Regions from separate parts of the Turicibacter bilis genome, predicted to be linked through region 2. Evidence: riboswitches for the same ligand, from Rfam matches in the RefSeq annotation. Region 2 holds a riboswitch; the other holds the start of a gene.
What was found. Region 2 has a riboswitch for lysine ahead of J0J69_RS03045 (transporter substrate-binding domain-containing protein). Riboswitches for the same ligand answer to the same signal wherever they lie in the genome.
Positions count from the first base shown of each region.

Region 1: it holds a riboswitch for lysine, as region 2 does, so the genes downstream of both, J0J69_RS10160 (YfcC family protein) here and J0J69_RS03045 (transporter substrate-binding domain-containing protein) in region 2, are expected to answer to the same signal.

Region 1 covers NZ_CP071249.1:2,102,461-2,105,679, reverse strand. Annotated here, with positions in the region: gene J0J69_RS10165 (M20 family metallopeptidase) at 1-31, opposite strand, end outside; gene J0J69_RS10160 (YfcC family protein) at 44-1,471, opposite strand; lysine riboswitch at 1,715-1,889, opposite strand; gene J0J69_RS10155 (hypothetical protein) at 2,332-2,538, opposite strand; gene J0J69_RS10150 (helix-turn-helix domain-containing protein) at 2,636-3,219, opposite strand, start outside.
Region 2 covers NZ_CP071249.1:644,896-648,114, forward strand. Annotated here, with positions in the region: gene J0J69_RS03035 (amino acid ABC transporter ATP-binding protein) at 1-158, opposite strand, end outside; gene J0J69_RS03040 (amino acid ABC transporter permease) at 170-922, opposite strand; gene J0J69_RS03045 (transporter substrate-binding domain-containing protein) at 933-1,742, opposite strand; lysine riboswitch at 1,822-1,988, opposite strand; gene J0J69_RS03050 (endonuclease MutS2) at 2,122-3,219, opposite strand, start outside.

The DNA of each region.
Region 1 (3,219 bases), 1.3 Mb from region 2:
ATTCCCCGATTGATAATAATTCTTTTTTCATTATACTGTCTCCTTATGACCATCCCATTAAGATGGCAATTGTAATAAAGATAATTGCTAATCCACCAAAAATTAATTGAACTGGCCAAACCCATTTAATCCATTTTGCCCATGGAATTCCCGCTACACCTAAACAAGCCATTAAAACAGCACTTGTTGGGAAGATAGCATTTGAGAATCCATCACCAAATTGGAAAATTAAAATTGAAGTTTGTGGTGTAATACCAACTAACTCACCAAGCGGTGCCATGATTGGCATCGTTAAAGCAGCTTGTCCTGATCCCGATGAGATAAAGAAATTGATAAACATTTGAACAAAGAACATCACATATCCAGCAACTAACGATGGCAATTGTCCAATGAAGTTTGATAAGTTATAAAGAATCGTATCAATAATTTGTCCGTCTTGAGCAATGATAACAATTGCACGTGCAAATCCAACCACTACTGCTGCACTAATCATATCTTTTGCTCCGTGAATGAATGAATTGGCCATATCATCTAAACTTAAACGCCCAATGAATCCACAGATAATTCCCGTTGCAAAGAAGATAGCCGCAATTTCTGGAATTCCAAATCCAAATTGTAAAACACCTATAACGATAGCAGCTAAACATACTAAGATAGATGCTAAAATAACTTTATGTTTGAATGTGAATGGTAAATGTTCAGATTCTGCGTCTTCTAACTCCTGACGACGTACCTGATCAATTTCGTAAACTGGACTTAATTGTGGATTACGTTTAATACGGCGTCCATACCACATTAAATATAAAATTGAAGCTACTGTTGTAACCGCCCAGATGATCGTTCGGAATCCAACCCCTGTTCCTGCTGGCACCTGTGCGATACTTTGAGCAATTCCTACCGAGAATGGATTTAACATGGCTGTTGCGAATCCAACAATACATCCCATATAAGAAATTGCCATCGCCATAATACTATCGTATCCTAAGGCTAAACATAAAGGAATAAGCATCGCAATAAATGGAATAGCTTCTTCCGTCATTCCGAAGATGGCCCCACCTAATGAGAATAATCCCATAATAACCGGAATCATTAACATTTCTTTTCCTTTAAATGATTTAACGGCATTTGTAATTCCAGCATCAATAGCACGTGTTTTTGTAATAATTGCAATTGATCCGCTAACTACAAATAAGAAAGCAATAATTTCTGCCGCTCCTACAATTCCATGAATTGGGGCTTGTAATACACTAAATAATCCTTGTGGGGTTTGATCAACATAAGCGAATGAACCATCAACAACGACTGTTTTCCCTGCATCATTGACGATACGCTCATATGTTCCTGCAGGTAAAATCCATGTTGCTAATGCTACGATAACTAAAATAAATGTAACAATGACTAAAGTATGAGGGACTTTAAATTCTTTTGTCTCCTCTTTACCATCAACTCTTGGTTTTCTTAAACTAAGCATATTTTTTTCTCCCTCTTATTTTAAATTTTAAATAGTGTTTAGTTGAAAGAGGCAAATAAAAAAAGCCTTGAGCCATTCACTCAAGACCTTCAGAAAAGAACAATAGATCATCCTTATTTCCGATTCTCAAATGATAGCTCTCCACGATTATTGGGACGACTCTAATCAAAACATTCAAAAAGTCCTGAGGCCATTCTCAAGACTTTTATCATATAACCGTACTAAGTTAGGATGATTTAAATCCGGAATGATAGCCCTCCACAATAATAAATTGTGACAATGTTAAATATCTTCTACTTAACACCAGCTCTATAACCTTAAAGTATCAGTTATAGGCTTCGGCGAGAATCCCTTTCCTATCGCGTCAACATCTTCACTCTTCGATAGTACTCTTAATTACCGCACCTCTATCTAAAACCTATTTAATTTACAATGTCATCTTATCTTATTTTATACTCAAAAACAACATTTTTTTATTAAATAGTATAAGAAACACTTATTTTTTATTATTAAAACATTAAAATTTTATATAAATTAGTTATAAATACCATATAATGTCGAAATTAGCATTTTGTTGTTTGATGCTTGTTTTATCATTCTCTATTTTATAATCATATAGTTTAAAAGAAGACTATTTCGTTTATTTTTTAAATATTAATGTGTATTCATGATGATTTAAGGCTTTATTTTTTTGAATATTTTTAATGAAACATAAAAAGCTGTTGCTACCCCTAACAACAGCTTTCTACGTACCCTTGTAATGATGAACGACACTAACCTTAATTAGAGTGCATAACACTCTCCCTAATTAATGATAGATATAGAAACTTATTTTATATCGATTTTATTTGTAAGACATTTCAAATATGATGTGATTCTTCCAAGATTTCATCTAAATTGACTAAGTCAATTGGATAATCTTCTAAACTAATTTTATTATTAGTTGAGTTATTCGGAGTATCATTTACTTTCGTATCCGGAATGTACTTATTCTTTTGATCGATACAAAATGATAATCGTAATAAATAAATCATCCGATGCATTTGATAATCGTTAAATTTATTCACTACTACGTCCTCCTGTTTCCATAACTATTATAAGTAGTTATTTATTGTGGAATAAAGAAAAAAGAGGTCACAGATTTATTGAAAAATCTGTGACCTTTTACGTAATAGCATCAAGTAAAATACGGTATTCATTTAAATCTTTCTGTTGACCAAGAACATCATTCATAATCCTTTTATATAATCGATTTTGAAATTTCGTATAAATAAACTCATCTAATATCTCTTTATCAACTAATTTTTGAATATCCTCTAACAAAATCAACATGGACTCAAAGTCTTGAGTTTCCAAATATAAATCTAATCCCCACTCTAAAGTCGCCTCTTGTTGTTCAAGAGAACCTTTATGAAAAATAATATCTTTAACCTCGACTAATAAACTATGAGCTTTTTCATAATTGCCTATTCTAAAATAAACTTCGCCCATCAAACATTTGGTAATCGAGCGTTGCTTAACTGTTTCACGGAGAGGGAGTGCTATCTTCAAACAATCAAGTGCTTGTTGATATAGTCCTGAGTCTTTAAAGCTACAGCCTAAATTATGATAAGCATAACCCAAATAATCTTCATAAAAAGGATTATTAATCAATTCGAGTAATAACTCTCTTCCTAACTCATCTCGACCTTGTCTTTTTAAAATAGTCGATTTAATTAAATAAGCTGCCGCTTTAGGCTGTAGATATT
Region 2 (3,219 bases):
TTAATACAACGTAAAAGGGTTGATTTCCCGCTTCCACTTGATCCAATAATTGTAATAACTTCTCCTTTTTTTACATGAAACTCAATGTTATTTAAAACTTCTAAATTCCCAAAATGTTTTTTCAAACGATGGATTTCAATAATATGATTCGCTTCCACTATGATCCTCCTTAGTCAAGCGTATTAGGTACAGTTTGTGACGCTGGAAAAGATGTTTTAGGCAGATTCATTCTTTTCTCAATAAATCGCAAAATTTGCGCCGTAATCGTTGTCAACACTAAATAAATCAAACAAGTAATAAAAAATGTTTCTGAATATAACATCGCACTACCAGCTACTGATCGTGATTGAAAGAAAACTTCAATCACCCCAATGACATTTAGCATCGAACTATCTTTGATATTAACGATAAATTCATTTCCGATAGATGGGAATGAATTTTTGATGGCCTGTGGTAAAATAATGTATCTCATGGTTTGCGAGCTCGTCATTCCAATACTACGTGCAGCTTCAATTTGCCCCTTATCAATGGATTGAATCCCAGAACGAATAATCTCCGCCATATAAGCACCCGTATTCACAGAAATAATTACAATCCCTGCTGTCATCGCATCCCACCCAAGGACAGGTCTTAAGGCATAATATAAAAACATTGCTTGCACCATCATCGGCGTTCCTCTAAAGAACCACACATACAACCCCACAATCCAATGTAATACTTTTTTTATAGCCTTAACTCCCATCGAATCACGAGGTTCGATGGCAATGGCACGAATCCCTCCTAAAACAAGACCAATAACTAATCCAAATATTGTTCCCAATAAGGCTAATAATAATGTAATTTTAATCCCATACCAAAATAAATTAAAATTATTTGTAAATAAATCAAAAGCTTTCTCAAAAAAATCAACTTGAAACATCATAAACACCCTCTTACTCTCCTGTTGGCGCTGTTTCGCGTGCAGCATTCATCCATTCCTGACGTGTCGCTTCAGAAATTTGATCTAAAGCAGCTTGTACGTTATTAAAGAAATCTGATCCGCGGCTTCCTTCTTTTAACCCAATTGATACAGATGTATCTACATCAAATCCTTCCCCATCAGCAAAATGAATAATTGTTAAACTTGGATTCGCTTGGACAACTCCTTCGGCAACTGGTAATTCAGCTGTGATTCCATCAGACTCTCCTGCTAATAATGTTTGAACTAATTCAGGATAGCTTGAACGTGGCGTTAAATGATTAACATCTTTGATTTGATCAATGATTTCATCATAATTTGTATTCATTTGTCCGATGACATTAGCTCCACTAAAGTCATTAATTGAAGTGGCATCCACATAGTTTCCATCTTTTTTAACTATCATGACCATTTCAGATTCAAAGTATGGTGTTGTAAAGTCAATTCCTTGTTCACGCTCTTCATTCGCTGTCATCCCTGCAATAATGGCATGAATTTCCCCTGATTGAAGTGCTGGCTGTAATCCATCCCAATCTAATTTTTTAACGACTAATTCTTTCCCCAGCGTATCTGCAATTTGTGAGGCCACTCGTATATCATAACCATCACATAATCCCGCTCCACCAATTGAAACAGCTGTTTCCGTTTCCTTATCTGTTTGCCAGTTAAATGGAGCATAATTACACTCCATTCCTACAATAAATTGATCCTCTGAATTTGTTCCGTTTGCTCCACACCCAACTAACAACGAACCTAATGCTAAAACTCCAATAAATTTTTTCATATCAATTTTTCTCCCCTTTTGATTTTCTTCAACAAAAAAAGTCGTGCTATTAAACACGACTTACCTTTTTAAAGTCCGCTTGATTAATAGCTCCTCTTCATTTCTGAAGGAGTGTTACAGGTATTCCCTGCAACCCCAAGCTAGGCATCTGCCAATGCTAGCTTTCGGCGATGATTACCTTTCTTATCTTTCACTGTCTGCCGACTCCAAATAATACTCTGATGCACCGCTACCTCTATACGATTTTTCTTGTCTAAACTTAATGTACCATTTTTTAACATGAACCTCAAGTATTTATAGGAAATTTTTGGATTATTTTATAAAGTAACTTAATACTCTGGTACGAAAAAAGACATAGGGTACCCTATGTCTTTAATTATTATTTTAACTCAACCACAGTTGCTCCTGTACCACCTTCACCAGCACCACCGAATCTAAATGAAGCAACATGTTTGTTTTTCTTTAAATATTTATGAACCCCTTGGCGAAGAGCTCCCGTTCCATGACCATGAATGATTGTCACGGTTTGATATCCTGCTAACAGGACTTCATCCATATATTTATCTAAACGTAACATCGCATCCTCATAGCGTTCCCCACGTAAGTCTAGTTGAATCCCAACGTTTGTGTTACGTTTATGAATCATTTTACCTTTGCCTGAATCTTTTTTCTTCACTGATTGACGTAAATATTCTAAATCTTCTTCTTTAATGTTTACTTTCATCATTCCAAGTTGAACCATCCAGTCACCATTTTTTGTTTTCTCAATGAGTTCTCCTTGACGATTTAATGAAAGTACCATGACTTCATCTCCTGCTTTTAGTGGGGCCTTATTACGTGCTTTACGTTTAAACTGCTCTGCTTGTTTGGCTTCTGATTTTTTAAGCGACGTTAGTTTTTCTGTTAGTTCATGATCTTTAATACTTAAGTCAGCCATTTTCTTTGCTTGACGTAAATCCGCTACAATTTGTTCTGCTTCTTCTTTTGCCTGACGAATATTTTCAAAAGCTTCTTTTTTAATGTCTTCTAAGACACGCTCTCGTTCAGCTTCAAACTTTGCAATCTTACGTTCATAATCAAGACGCATCGCTTCTACTTCTTGATTTTGTTTTTGTAATAATTGAATTTCATGATCTAACTCTAAACCACGATCTTCTAATTTCGTAATTAAATCAGTCATTTCCGTACGTTCTGTTTCAACATACGCACGAGCTGTTGTTAAAATCGCTTCTTTTAACCCTAAACGTTTTGAAATTTCAAACGCGTTTGAACGACCTGGTACCCCAACTAATAAACGATAGGTTGGCGATAATGTTTCAATATTAAACTCCACTGACGCATTAATGACATCATCATTTTCATAGGCATATGCTTTCAACTCCGGATAATGGGAAGTGGCAATGGTTCTTGCACCACGAACCTTCACGTAATCTAAAATAGAAATGGCTAAAGAAGCTCCTTCTTTTGGATCGGTCCC